3 regions of the Paenarthrobacter sp. 22069 genome follow, and region 3 is predicted to be linked to each of the others. Evidence: riboswitches for the same ligand, from Rfam matches in the RefSeq annotation. Region 3 holds a riboswitch; each other region holds the start of a gene.
What was found. A riboswitch is a leader RNA that binds a small molecule or an ion and turns the genes downstream of it on or off. The one in region 3 is predicted to bind cyclic di-AMP.

Region 1: linked by a shared signal. The riboswitch ahead of ACTJK0_RS16345 (hypothetical protein) and the one ahead of ACTJK0_RS10585 (C40 family peptidase) in region 3 are both predicted to bind cyclic di-AMP.
Region 2: linked by a shared signal. The riboswitch ahead of ACTJK0_RS09050 (LysM peptidoglycan-binding domain-containing protein) and the one ahead of ACTJK0_RS10585 (C40 family peptidase) in region 3 are both predicted to bind cyclic di-AMP.

Annotation. Positions count from the first base shown of each region.
Region 1 covers NZ_JBQEQF010000020.1:61,832-66,431, reverse strand. Annotated here, with positions in the region: gene upp (uracil phosphoribosyltransferase) at 1-509, shown strand, start outside; gene ACTJK0_RS16350 (glyoxalase superfamily protein) at 555-944, shown strand; gene ACTJK0_RS16345 (hypothetical protein) at 1,018-1,728, opposite strand; cyclic di-AMP (ydaO/yuaA leader) riboswitch at 1,734-1,894, opposite strand; gene ACTJK0_RS16340 (ArnT family glycosyltransferase) at 2,034-4,160, opposite strand; gene ACTJK0_RS16335 (ArnT family glycosyltransferase) at 4,167-4,600, opposite strand, start outside.
Region 2 covers NZ_JBQEQF010000009.1:27,404-32,003, forward strand. Annotated here, with positions in the region: gene ACTJK0_RS09050 (LysM peptidoglycan-binding domain-containing protein) at 1-740, opposite strand, end outside; cyclic di-AMP (ydaO/yuaA leader) riboswitch at 744-915, opposite strand; gene ACTJK0_RS09055 (lytic transglycosylase domain-containing protein) at 1,167-2,552, shown strand; gene ACTJK0_RS09060 (TraR/DksA C4-type zinc finger protein) at 2,574-2,933, shown strand; gene ACTJK0_RS09065 (DNA alkylation repair protein) at 2,930-3,484, shown strand; gene ACTJK0_RS09070 (DUF1810 domain-containing protein) at 3,481-3,942, shown strand; gene ACTJK0_RS09075 (glucose 1-dehydrogenase) at 3,978-4,600, opposite strand, start outside.
Region 3 covers NZ_JBQEQF010000011.1:24,669-29,268, reverse strand. Annotated here, with positions in the region: gene ACTJK0_RS10605 (DUF6457 domain-containing protein) at 1-238, opposite strand, end outside; gene mobA (molybdenum cofactor guanylyltransferase) at 235-945, opposite strand; gene ACTJK0_RS10595 (HNH endonuclease) at 1,011-1,511, opposite strand; gene ACTJK0_RS10590 (NlpC/P60 family protein) at 1,781-2,548, opposite strand; gene ACTJK0_RS10585 (C40 family peptidase) at 2,710-3,393, opposite strand; cyclic di-AMP (ydaO/yuaA leader) riboswitch at 3,464-3,644, opposite strand; gene ACTJK0_RS10580 (M23 family metallopeptidase) at 3,773-4,591, opposite strand.

The DNA of each region.
Region 1 (4,600 bases), on a different contig from region 3:
CCACCCGGGAAGTCCGCACCGAGCCCGTCACCATCGAAACGCCCGTCAGCACCACCATCGGCACCGCATTCACCAAACCCACCCCGCTGGTTGTCCCCATCCTCCGCGCCGGGCTGGGGATGCTGGAGGGCATGACCAAGCTGGTCCCCACCGCTGAAGTGGGCTTCCTGGGCATGGCGCGGGACGAGGAAACGCTGGACATCATCACCTACGCGGAGCGCCTCCCTGAGGACCTGACCGGCCGCCAGGTCTTCGTCCTGGACCCCATGCTGGCAACGGGCGGCACCCTGCGCGAGGCCATCAAGTTCCTCTTCAAGCGCGGCGCGTCCGACGTCACCTGCATCTGCCTGCTCGCCGCGCCGGAAGGCCTTGCCAGGCTGGAGGAGGAGCTGTCCGGGGCCAATGTGCACATTGTCCTGGCCTCCATCGACGAGAAACTCAACGAAAAGTCCTATATCGTTCCTGGCCTTGGCGACGCCGGCGACCGCCTCTACGGCATCGCAGGGTAGTTATTCACCCTTTTTCAAACGGTTTCCTGCCGCTAGCCTGAGCGGATGGACTGGAAACTCGAGCTCGTGTTTGTCCCCGTATCCGACGTCGACCGGGCCAAGGACTTCTACGTCAACAAGGTTGGCTTCAACGCCGACTATGACGAGCGGCCCTCGGACTCCATCCGCTTCGTGCAGTTGACGCCGCCAGGCTCCGCCTGCTCCATCTGCATCGGCGAAGGACTCATGGACGCCCCGCCAGGCTCCGGATCCAACCTCCAGATGGTGGTCAATGACATCAAGGCCGCCCACGATTTTTTGAAGAACAACGGCGTGGACGTCAGCGACATCGACGTGCAGGACTGGGGCCACTTCGTCCATTTCGCCGATCCAGACGGAAACAGGTGGTCAGTGCAGTACATTCCGTGGCGGAATGAGGGGCAGGCCAACCCTTAAAGCAAGCCGCGGACCGCATCATGTGAGGCGGCCCGCGGCTTGCGCTGCAGTTCCCCGTTGCGGGGTGACCTGCTTAGTACCAGTTGTGTGCCAAGTGGAAGTCCAGGGCACCGCAGGGCGACTGGTAGCTCTTCTTGATGTAGTCCAGGCCCCAGTTGATCTGCGTGCGGTAGTTGGTGAGGTAGTCCGCACCGGCGCTCGCCATCTTCTCCGCGGGCAGGGACTGGACGATCCCGTAGGCCCCGCTGCTGGCGTTGGTGGCGGTGGTGGTCCAGTCTGATTCCTTGGTCCAGAGCGTCTGCAGGCATTGCATCTGATCCGGGCCCCAGCCGAAGGAGGCCAGCTGGCCGGCGGCGTACGCCTGGGCGCCGGCGGGGTCGTTAATTGCGACGGCGGGAGCCGGCTCCGGTGCCGGGGCGGGCTCGGGTGCCGGGGCGGGTGCGGGAGCCGCGGGCGCCGGTGCGGGCGCTGCCGGGGCCGGTTCTGCTGCCTGCGGCGCGACCGTAATGGCTGCCGGGGCGGGGGTGGCTGCCGGGTTGGAACGGATCTCGCTCTTCTCAATGCTCATTTGGGAGTCGGCCGCTGCCGTGGAAGTGTTGGACTCGGTCGATGACACTGGAGTCATGCTGCTGGTGGCCTGACCTGCCGCGCCTACCCCCACCAGCACGGCGCACGATGCTGCGAGAATTCCCGCGCGCTGGCCCAGGGTGGTTTTCTTGGCCTGCTTGGCGGCCCGGTGTTTAGCCTTGGCCTGCAGGCGTGCTTCTGCCGTGTTTTTGGACATGATTGATCGCCTCTCACACCTGCGGAGTTAGCTGTCGGGTTCGGATGAGGGCATCCGGCCGTACGGAAAGAACACGTACTGGCTTAACCCCAAGGGCATGCATTGCCCGGGACGGTGGGTCCCCCGCCTCTGCCGTAGCTCAATCGGAATCCGGGGAAGCGGCAGAGCTTGGCGTCAACCCGGGATATGCGGCCCGAACGGGGACCGCACCCAATCGACGGTACAGGAATGAAACGCGAAAGTCACATTTAGGTAACGGAAGTCACGGCCGCAGCGCGTCGAATTGCTCCAGGTTTCAGTTCGGATCAGGCGGCGAGTTGGTAGACCGTGGTCCCGCCGATGCTTTGCGCGGCGAAGTTTTCGGCTACCCACTGTGCAATCCGGGTGGCAGCGTCTGAGCCGGTGCTGGACCGCATGGTTGCGCCGGCAATGAAGTAGTGGATCTTCCCCTTCGACACCAGCTCCTGGAACTGCTCAAGGGTGGGGGAGGGATCGGTGCCGTTGAAGCCGCCGATCGCCATCACGGGGAGTTCCGTTGCCAGTTGGTAACCGGCCGCATTATTGGAACCCACCACCGCCGCGGCCCAGGTGTACCCCGCTGCACCGTTCTTCAGCGCTGCCACCAGGTCTGCCGACGGGGTGGGGGCGCCGAGAAGACCACCCATAGCGCCACCTCCACCGCCGCCACGTCCGGCGGCCCCGCCAGCTCCGCCCTGGCCCTGGCCTTGTCCGGCCTGACCGCCGAACTGCCGGGCACTGCCGCCCGTGCCGGGCCCACCGGCCCTGTTGCCGGCGAACCCGCCCGGGCCGCCGAATGCTGTCGCCGGACCGGCGCTGACAATGGCCCCGCTGTGGGCCGTCGCCGCAGTGGAGATGGAGAACGCCAGCGGTCCGGCGAGCGATGCCGCAATGGCGAGCGCCGCCGTCGTCCGCTGCACTGCTGCCGTCCACCGGGCCGCCGTCGTCCACGGGGCCGCCGTCGTCCACTGCGTGGAGCGCAGGCGAAGAAGCCTGCCCAGTCCAACCCCGGCCGCGGCCGCCAAGCCCGCTGCCAGGACCAGCCCGCGTAGCCAGGGACCGTAGGCGGTGGTTGTGCCCAGCAGCTGGAACGCCATGACTGCCGCCGCTGCTGTGGCTGAAGACAGGGCAATGGCCGCGGCCGGCTGGTGCCGGTGCTGCCACAGGAGAACTCCGCCCAACCCTGCAAGCCCGGCTATGCCGGGTGCCAGTGCCACCGCGTAGTAGGGGTGGATGATGCCGGACATGAAGCTGAACACCAGGCCGGTCACCAGTACCCACGAGCCCCAGATGATGACGCTGGCGCGCACCATGTCGGTCCGCGGGGCCCGCCGGCCCACCCAGAGAAGGCCAGCGGCTAGGATCAGGGCGGACGGCAGGAGCCATGCGATCTGGCCGCCGAACTCGCTGCTGAACATCCGCAGCAGCCCCGGAACGCCCCAGCCATTGCCGCCGCCCACGCTGCCTGTTTCGTCGCCGGTCAGCCGGCCCAGGCCGTTGTAGCCCAGCGTCAGCTCCAGGATGGAGTTGTTTTGTGAGCCGCCGATGTAGGGGCGCACGCTGGCCGGTGTCAGCTCCACCGCCAGGAGCCACCATCCGGCGGAAGCCGCCATCGCGGCACTGGTGCCAGCGAGCCAGAGCAGGCGCCGCCCCATCCTGCCCCGGGCCGCTACCAGGAACGCCAGGGCAAAGCCGGGAACCACCAGCAGCACCTGCAACTGCTTGGCCAGGAACCCGAAGCCAAGAAATACCCCCGCCAGCACAAGCCACCCCAGCCGTTCATCCTGGATGGCACGGAGGACCGCGTAGGCGGCCGCCGTCATGAGCAGCACCAGCAGGGCGTCCGGGTTGTTGAACCGGAACATCAGCGTGGCCACGGGGGTGAGGGCAAGGACCGCGGCGGCCAGCAGCCCGGCCCGATGCGCGAGCTTTGCGTCACCGGTGGCCGGTACTGCCGCCCGCCGGACGGCGAGGTAGAGCAGCCAGACCGCGCCGACCCCCATCAGCGCTTCGGGCACAAGGATGCTCCAGGAATTCAGCCCGAAGAGCCGGACGGACAACCCCGTGATCCACAGCGACGCCGGCGGCTTGTCCACCGTGATGGAGTTTGCGGCATCGGAGGAACCGAAGAACCAGGCTGTCCAGTCCTGCGATCCGGCCTGGGCTGCCGCCGAGTAGAACGCATTGGCCCAGCCGGACGCCCCCAGGTTCCAGAGGTACAGCACGGCCGTGCCCGCCAGGACTGCTGCCAGTTCCAGCCGCTGCGCGAGGGCAGGTCGGGGCCGCCGGACGCCAGAGCCGTCCTTTCCGCTCCCCCTGGCGGTACGGGTTGTTTCGGCTGCCTGTCCCGGACGGGACGGCACAAGGCTGGTGGCGGTGCGTCGATATGTGGTGCTGGTGAAGCGGCCGGCCATGGCGTCCTACTTGGTGAGTTGGTACACGGTGGAGTTGCCCACCGTCTGGGCCTGGAAGTTGGCCTGGACCCAGGCAACCACCTCCGAGTTGCCGCCCCGGCCGCCCCGGCCGCCCATGCCGCCGCCCATCCCTCCGCCGCCTTCGATGAAGTAACTGATCTCGCCCTTGGCGACCATGTCCTGGAACTCGGCGAGCGTGGGGTAGGGGTCACCGCCATTCCAGCCGCCCAGCGCGATGACGCTGGTGTTCGAGGCAAGTTCCAGGCCGGCTGCCTGACTGGCGCCCGAGACGATGGCGGACCATTTCGTGGTGGTGGAGGAGAGCAGCGTGGTCACGGCGGCGTCGGCGGTACCTTCACCGGGACCGCCTGCTCCGCCGGCACCGGGACCACCAGCACCGCCGGGAAGGCCATTGGCAGGGACGAAGCCTTCTGCACCGG
Region 2 (4,600 bases), on a different contig from region 3:
TCGCCGGCGTAAACGCCCACGTGGCCGGAGGTAATGATGAGGTCACCGGGGGCCGGAGCGCCTACCACCGTTCCGTACTGGAAGAACTGGGTGGGCGCGAGGTCGCCGACGGTCTTGCCAACGGAACGCAGCGCCTTCTCAACCATGGCAGTGCAGTCCTGGTTCACGCCGACCTGGCTGTAGGCGGATGCCAGGATGGCTGCGCCGGTTCCGGTGCCCGTGGTGGCCGAAGCGTAGGACATGTTCATGCCGGTGTTCGTCGGTGCCGTGGCTGCGGCAGTCTGGACGGGTGCCGGTGCCGGTGCCGGTGCCTGGGCAGGAGCAGGAGCAGCCGTGTAGCCTGCGCCGGGGATCTGGATCTGGTCGCCCGGGTAGATGATCGAGGACAGACCCAGGCCGTTGGCCGCAAGGAGGTCGTTCAGGCCGACGCCGTAGGCGGACGCAATGGCGCCGAGGGTGTCACCGGAAACAACGGTGTGCACGCTTCCCGTGGCAGCCGCGGGGGCTGCAGCGGGCGCGGAGTATGCCTGGACGCTGCTGTTATCAGTGGTGTCCGCTCCGGTCACACCGGCGTGGGCCGGGGCGCCAACGCCGAATGCAATGCCGGATGCCGCAGCAACGGCGAGCGCAGGGCGGCCCAGCGAGCGGGCCTGGGACTTGGCTGTGACGGCGAGGCCCTCGAGCACAATGGAGCGGGCCGGGGTCGCGCGGTGACGGGCAGTGGTGGAAATTTTTGACACGGTTGATCGCCTCTCCCATGCCTGCGGGGTGAGCTGTCGGGTTCGGGCTGGAGATACCCGGCCGGAAGCACCCCGTGACGTACGGAGACACTATCGACTTAACCCCAAGGCCACACACGTGGCCGTGGAAACTTGGTTCCCCCGTCCCTGCCAGCTGGAGCGGTTGTGTCCCATGATCAGCGGCAGGGCTCGGCATACTGATGGGAATGTCCCGACTGAGAGGGACACCAGAAGACCATAACCCGCGCTCCCGCTAATTGTCACATTTGGGTAACATACGAGGTGGTCCTCTCGGATTCCGCCACCGAATGGATCCGGACAGCCTTTTCCGGGCTGACCTTGGCTGACGTCCCGGAAAGGCCAGCGATAACAATCCCGAAACGGACCCCTGCCTGCAGGCCCCGGCGAAGGGTAGGCTTCGGGACTATGCCCCTGTTCGTGATCAATCCCCGGCGCCGGTTGACCGGGGTCCTGCTGGCCCTGGCGGTGGCATCCTTCCCGCTGCCGGCCACTGCGGATGATCCCGCCCCGCCCGCCGGCTACCCCTCCTGGGCTGACGTGCACGCGGCGCAGTCATCGGAAGCCGCGAAGGCAGCCGAAATCACCACCATTACAGGCCTCCTGGACGGACTGCAGCAGCAGACGGAAGCCGCCGGGGACGCCGCCGTCCGGTCGGCGGCCGAATACGCCGTCGCCCAGGCCGGACTCGACTCCGCGACGCTGAGGCTGGAAGCCCTGACCGCGCAGGCAGCGCGGGCCAACGATGAACTGGCCAGGCGCCGGAAAGACATTGGTGCCCTTGCCGCGCAGTCCTACAAGACCGGGGGCACCAACGCGGGTTTCTTCGTGGCACTGGACGCCCTCGGCACCAACAGCGTGCAGGGACTGAACCTGGTCAAGCTGGTCGGTGACAAGACTGCCGCGCTGGTGGAAAAAGCGGGGGCCGCCGGCAGGGTCGCCGCCGCCCTCACGGAACAGGAAAGGGCTGCCAGGAGCGAGCGGGAGCGGCTGTCGGCGGAGGCCAAAGCAAAACTGGATTCTGCCCGCTCAGCGCGTGACGCGCTCGGCCGGCAGGTCGCCCAGGAACAGCAGCACAGCGAGGAGCTGACGGCGCAGCTGGCTGCACTGAAGGGGACGACGGCGGCCCTTGAGGGGGAGTACCGGCAGGGCCAGGCGGCGTTGGCCGCCTACGGGCAGGCGCAGGAGGCCAGGCGTGCTGCAGCCGGGGAACAGGCCCGCAGGCAGGCGGCCGCCGCGGCCGCTGCTGCGCGGCTGCCCGCACCCGCCGAACCTGCGGCACCCTTCGGAACCCCGGCCCTTCCCAGCACTCCCATACAGCAAAATCCCGTACAGCAAAGTCCCGTTCAGCCAAATCCGGCGCCGCCGGATCCCGTGCAGGCCGCCGCTCCCGCCGACAATCCGGCCGCTCCTGCTCCTGGTACCCCGCCCGTGGCACCCGCCCCGCCCGCCGTCGTCGTGCCTTCCGTTCCCGGTGGGGCCGTGAATGACCCGGCCGGGGCGAAAAGCTACGCTTCCGGACGGCTCGCCGCCTTCGGCTGGGGCCAGGACCAGTTCCTTTGCCTCGCCCAGCTCTGGACCAGGGAATCGGGGTGGCTGACCACCGCCACAAACCCTTATTCAGGCGCCTACGGAATACCCCAGGCCCTGCCGCCGGGAAAGTATTCCAGCGCCGGCAGCGATTGGCTGACCAGCTACCGCACCCAGATCGAGTGGGGCCTCGGCTACATCCGCGACCGCTACGGCTCCCCGTGCGCCGCCTGGAACCACTCCGTGTCCCTGAACTGGTACTGACTGACGCGCTAGGCTTTCCCCATGCCAGATTTCGAACGGTTCCGTGCGCTGCTCGAAGATGAGCGGGCACGGCGCATGGCACTGCTGCCCGCGCTGCGGGCCGACATTGACGCGGCAAACTCGGCACGCCGCGACTCCAACGTCGACGATGAGCATGACCCCGAAGGCTCCACCATCGCCTTCGAACTATCGCAGGCCTCGGCGCTCCTGAAGCAAAGCTCCGCCGGACTGGACGAGGTGGAAGCTGCCCTGGCCCGGCTCGCCGGAGGTACCTACGGCATCTGTGCTGCGTGCGGGGAACCCATCGCCGAGGGCCGGCTCGAAGCGCGGCCCTGGACGCCGTTCTGCATCCTCCACGCCTCCACGGGGCGCGGACGATGACGGGCCCTGCGGAGACAGTGTCCGCCGCGGCGGAATTCATCGACCGGACCCTCCAGAACGAAGGTGCCTGGTACCGTGCGGACGAAGTGGCGCACCGGCTGGGCGGGCGCCTTGCCTCCTACGGTTCCTCCATCGGGGCAGTCCGTGGCACGGTCCGCGATGCCCTGCGGAAGTTCAAGGACCTTGACCATGACGACACCGTGATGCTGGCCTCCGCCCTGTGGGGCCAGCCGCGGCCGGGCGGCCGGCCCGTTTTCGAACGCCGCCTGGCCGCCGTGGTGCTGCTGCAGTCGCGCGTTCGGCTGCTCCGGCACTCGGACCTGACCCGGCTGGAGGGTCTCCTTCGGTCCGCGCAGGCGGCGGATCTGACAGCGCCGCTCCTCGCCGATGTGCTGGCGCCCATGCTGGCAGGGCTGGGGGAGCGGGAGCAGCAACGGGCATCCGTTGTCCTGGCGAGGTGGCGGGAAGACCCGGACCCGCAGTTGCAGGCTGCCGCTGCATCCCTTGAGGAAGACTTGTCCCTTTTGAATGCATCCAGGAGAACCCCATGAATGATCAGTTTGGCCTTGACCGCTTTGTCGCCGCCCAGAACAGCGGCGGAACCTATGAGCAGGCGCTGGGGGAGCTCCAGGTGGGCAGGAAGTCCGGGCACTGGATGTGGTTCATCTTCCCGCAGATTGCCGGGCTCGGGCAGAGTGAGACCTCACGCCGGTATGCCATTTCCTCGCTTGCCGAGGCCCGTGCTTACCTGGACCACGAGGTTCTCGGTCCGCGGCTGCTCGAATGTGCCATGGTCCTGGCGAACCATGCCGACCAGTCTGCACAGGACGTCTTCGGCGGCATCGACGCCAAAAAGCTCCGCTCGTCCATGACACTGTTTCTCCGGGCTGCACCCGGAGAAACAGTGTTCAAAACGGTACTGGCCCAATTCTTCGGCGGCGAGCCCGACCCCGCTACGGACCGGCTCCTGGCAGACCAGGATGCGTCCGGCCAGGACGCCGACCGCTGAGGGCGTTCGCCGCCGGCGGTTCCCGGGAGCGGAAGCTATGGGGTGGGGCTGCCGCCATTGACGTTCAGTGTTTCGCCCACCACGTAGCTGGACTCGGGTGAGGCCAGGAAGACATAGGCGGGGGCGAGCTCGGCGGGTTGGCCCGCCCGGCCCAGGGGAGTGGACTGGCCGAACTCGGGCAGCTGCTCCTTGGGCTGGCCGCTGCTGACCTGCAGGGGCGTCCAGATAGGGCCGGGAGCCACGGCGTTCACCCGGATGCCTTTGGGGGCCAGCTGCTGGGCCAGGCCCTTGGTGAAGTTGTTGATGCTGGCCTTGGTGGTGGCGTAGTCCACCAGGGTCGGGGAGGGGTTGTAGGCCTGGATGGATGTGGTGTTGATGATGGTGGAGCCCGCCGGCATGTGCGGCACGGCGGCCTTCGTCACCCAGAACATGGCGTAGACGTTGGTCTTCAGGGTGTGGTCGAACTGCTCGTCCGTGATGTCCTGCAGGTCTTCCTGGGCCACCTGCTTTCCGGCATTGTTGACCAGGATGTCCACGCCGCCCAGGACGGCCACCGCGGTGTCCACCAGGTCCCGGCAGGCTGCGGAGTCCTTAAGGTCGCCCGGGACCTTGACGGCCTTCCGGCCGGCCGCTTCGATGATGCCCGCGATACGTGAGG
Region 3 (4,600 bases):
CGACGGCCAGTGCCGCGTCCATGGATGCAGGATCGATCTCCCTGCCCGGGGCGGCGGCCAGACCCGCGGCGAAGCCTGCAATGAACGTGGTGAGCGGCGCGGCCGGCCGGACCACGGAGTGGGCGGCAACGCCGGCAAGGGAGAGCACCGCGTTGACGTCGATCTGGACATTCTCCAGCTTGTACGCCTGGAGCAGGGCCCGGCACCACTCTTCAAGCGTTTCGTCCTGGCTTTTCACGAATTGCCTCCCACGTTAGTGTCGCCCGTCCGCCGGTCCTGGCTTCCGCGCTGGTTTCCGGCGGCCATCCCCAGCGCGGCAGCGTCATCCCAGGTATCCACATCGGAGGTGGAGCCGGCGGGGACTGTGACAAGCTGCACGTCCAGATTAGCAAGGAGCGCCCGGACAGAGCCGTTGACCAGTGCGTTCCGGGCGGCGAGTTCCCGGCAGGCATGTGTTAACTCGGCTGTGCTGTAAAAAGCAGCCAGGGGCTGCGGCCTGCCGTCTTCGGCGGATGCCATGACGCTGCGCTCCCCGACGACTGCCCCAGGGGTGTCGGCCAGGGCGCGCTGGAGAGCAGCCACTGCCTCCGACGCCAGCGGCATGTCACAGGCCAGGACCAATGTGAGGGGCGAACCACCACCATTTTTCGCCAAGGTATCAAGGCCGGCAGCGATGGCAGCGGCGGGACCCGAGAACGGCGGCTCTTCCCGGCAGGAGAGCACCGCGGCCGGCTGCATAACCCCCGGCAACTCCGCTGGGGCTTCGCCAGGCGCGCCAGGGTCCCCAACAACGACAGTGAGCCGCGCCCCGGACGCAGCGGCAAGCGCCCGCTCCAGGAGGGTCTGGCCGCTGAAGACGAGGGTTTGCTTGGGCACCCCTCCCAGCCGTGAGGACCGGCCGCCGGCCAGGATCAGGGCATCAAACGCCAACGTGTTCGCTTGCATGACCCCAGCCTAGCGACCGGCACGGCCGGAAGCGCCACAGCCGGCGGCGGCACAGGCCGGGCTGGTCAGGCAGCGCGTTCCGGAAGAAGGAAGGGATCCCAGGCAGGCGTGGGCTTCTCGAGTTCCTTGATCTGCCAGATGGTTCCGTGCGGCGGCTCCGGCACAAAACGCAGGGTCCAACCCATTTCCCCGGGAGTATGGTCGCCTTTGACGTTGTTGCACCGCAGGCAGGCGGCCACCAGGTTTTCCCACGAATCGGCGCCGCCCCGCGATTTGGGGTGCACGTGGTCGATGGTGTGTGCCGCCTTGCCGCAATATGCACATTTATGCCCATCGCGCCGTAGCACTCCGCGGCGGCTGACCGCGGTGGAGTGGTTGTACCGGGGCCTGATGTAGCGGTTCAGGAGAATCACGGACGGGCGGCCCAGCACGTCAGTGGGGCCCACCACGGGGTCGTCACCCTCGGCCACCACGCTCGCCTTGCCCGCGAGCACAAGCACCAGCGCCCGGCGGAAAGTCACAACCGCCAGCGGTTCATATCCAGCATTCAGAACGAGAGTGCGCATGCACTTACCTCTTCACGGCCGCACCCGTCAGGGGCACGAGGGCCGGCTGCCCTCGGCATGTCCGGGCTATGGATCGACATCACAAGAGTAAACAAAGAAGTGCAGAATCAGGTAATCGCCGCCGCGGAGCCCAGTCCCTGCCGGAGACGGGGAAAAGGCAAGGGCCCCGCCCGAAACTCCCTTAAAGCGCAAGGGACCCCCGCCTGGTGGCGGGGGTCCCTTTGCAGCAATTCGCGGGCGGCACTGGATCAGGCCGGCACGAAAAATGCCTACCTGACGCGGATGGCCACCGGTCCGGAGCCGACATTGGCGCTGAAGACCACGGTGTCATTGCCGTTGAAGCCGCCGTGAACGGCCATGCCGTTTCCGGCGTAAACAGCGATGTGGGCCATGCCGCCGCCGCCATCAGCGTAGTACAGCAGGTCACCGGGCTGGGCCTGGGACATGGGCACGGTTTCACCCAGTGACAGGTAGCCGGCAGGCCAGTCATGGAAGTGGATGCCGACAGCGGCCAGGGCGTTCGTCACCAGCATGGTGCAGTCCTGGTGCACGCCCAGCTGGGCGTAAGCGGCGGAAAGGATCGCAGCACCCTTACCGCTGGCTGATGCCTGCGCGGCGGGGGCAGCGGGAGCGGCGACGGTGGCAACCTTGGCCGTGACCTTGGGAACAGCAACGGGCTGGGCCACGGGAGCAGCTTCCTGGACCTCGACCTGGGGCTCAGGCTCGGCCACGGGAGCCGGCGTAGTGGTCACGGCGGGCTTTTCGTAGCTGATGGCAATGGTGGACGCTGCGGAGATCGGAGCGTCGATGGCGGATTCAACTTCCAGCGCGGACGCCGGAGCGGAGTCCCGCTTGACGTTGGCGTCGGCAGCGTTGGCGGCGATGCCGCTGGTCAGGACCAGGCCGGAGGCAGCCGCGATAACTGCCGCCTGGCGGCCCATGCCGCCGGCGTTGTCGCTGACCGCCTTGGCAATGACAGCGATCGAGTTGGTTTTGGTGACCTCGGCACGGTGGCGCGCGGTAGCACGTGTCGTCATCAGTTCTCTCTTTCGTATTTCCCCTGGACCGCTTGTAGGCAGGCAGGGAAGGTTGGACGCGCCGGCATCTTGGGGGTACGCCGGCGCATCCCGAACGGGGATGTGATCTAGCGAAAAAGCTTTGGGCAAAGAAATAGCCCTTGGAGCGTGAAGCCCAAGAACTAGTTGCCGTAGTGGTAGTACGAGGATGAACCGGTAGCTGCCGGGGAGTGGAGCAGCGTGCCCTGCGACGGGTTCAGCGCGCTGATCATCATGCCGTTGCCGACGTAGATGCCAACGTGTGCGCCACCGTTCTGGACGACCAGGTCACCCGGCTGCGGGGTGGAGGTGGGAGTCATGATGCTCCACGCGTTGGTGCGGGGGATGCTGATGCCGGCCTGCGCGTAAACCCACTGGACGAATCCGGAGCAGTCCCAGCCCGTAACGGGGCTGGTGCCGCCCCAGACATAGGAGTGGCCGATGCCGGTGTAGGCAATGGCTGCAATCCCGGAAGTGGCCGCAGAAGACACGGCGGAGACAGTCTCAGCCGTCTTGGCAGCGGTCGACCCACCCTGGGTTGCCGCGGCGGGGTTGGCCGAATCGGTGGACTGGGTGCGGACCGCTTCCACCTTGGGTGCAGCGGTGGTCTTGACGACGGGACGCTCGAAGGAGACCGTCGCCGTGGGGGCAGCGGTGACAGCCAGGGCGGTCTGGGCGGAGCCGGACTCAGTGGATGCAGAAACACCAGCAGTGGTGTCAGCAGCCGTCGCGGGCAGGCCCATGCTCAGGATGAGGCCCGATGCAGCTGCCACAACGGCAGCCTGGCGGCCCACGGTCCCGGCATTGGCACTTACAGCCTTGGACATGGCATCCAGGGGGTTGGTGCGAACCGTTTGCGCACGGTGGCGCGCAGAATGATGGCGTGAAGACACGAAGGTAGCCTCTCCCAATGCCTGCGAGGTGAGCTGTCGGATTCGGATGGGAGTCACCCGGCCACAGTGCTTTCCTAAAAAAGCTCGTGACTTAACCCCAAGGCCTCCTGGAATGAAGGCCAAAATTGGTTCCCCCGCCCCTGCCAGACGATGAAATGCGAACGGACCTTGAGCGGTGGCAGAGTTAGGCAATCCACTCAAGAGCGTCAACTTCGGAAAAGTTGACGCGAGTTAGACGGTACAGCAGTTTTGCTTCAATGTCACATTCAGGTCACGACGGGTTACGAGGATCTGAGAGTGCGCAGTCATTTGGTTACAGCCAGCCCATCGGATCGACCACTTCGCCGTTGACCTGCACCTCGAAGTGCAGGTGGCAGCCCGTGGAGGCGCCGGTGGTGCCGCTGAGTGCCACAACGTCCCCGCGGGAGACTGTCTGGCCAACCTTGACGTTGAAGGATGAGAGGTGGTTGTAAGTAGTCTCCAGGCCATTTCCATGGTCGATGACCACCCGGTTCCCGCCACCGAACTGGTGCCAGCCGGCGAAGGTAACGGTTCCCGTGGCCGCCGCCAGGACAGACGTGCCGCACTGCGCGACGAAGTCCTGCCCCCGGTGGAAGTCACCCGTACCACCGGTGATCGGGCTTACCCGGTAGCCGAAAGGGGAAGCGGTGGTGAGGGTGGCCAACGGCGCTGCCAGGGTGCCGGCAGAAGCCGCGCGGGTCACCGATCCGGCCGACTGGGCACTGAGGAGCTGTTTCAGCTTGCCGTCGGGGTCCGCCTTGGTGACCACGGCGGAACGGCTAAAGTCGATCTGCGCGCCAATATCCGCAGAAATCTGCGGCTGCGGGCTGACCGCGGAGGCGGCCATGGGCGTATTCCCACCGGCGTCAGTTGCCATCACAGGGCCGGTTGCAGGCACGGTCACCGTCAGCACCAGGCCAGTGGCGGCGAGGGCTATGCCAGCCTTCTGGCCGATGCCACTTGCGGCGGCGAAGTCCGTCATCTGCCGGAAGGGACCCCGGCGGCGGAGCGAGTCGCGGTGCAGGTCGCGGGGGCGCTCCGCTGCGACATCCTCGGCACCCCGGGGCGCGGGAGGGCCGTCCGCGCGGCGGCGGCCCCGGGAGGTCTGCATGGTCAAGAA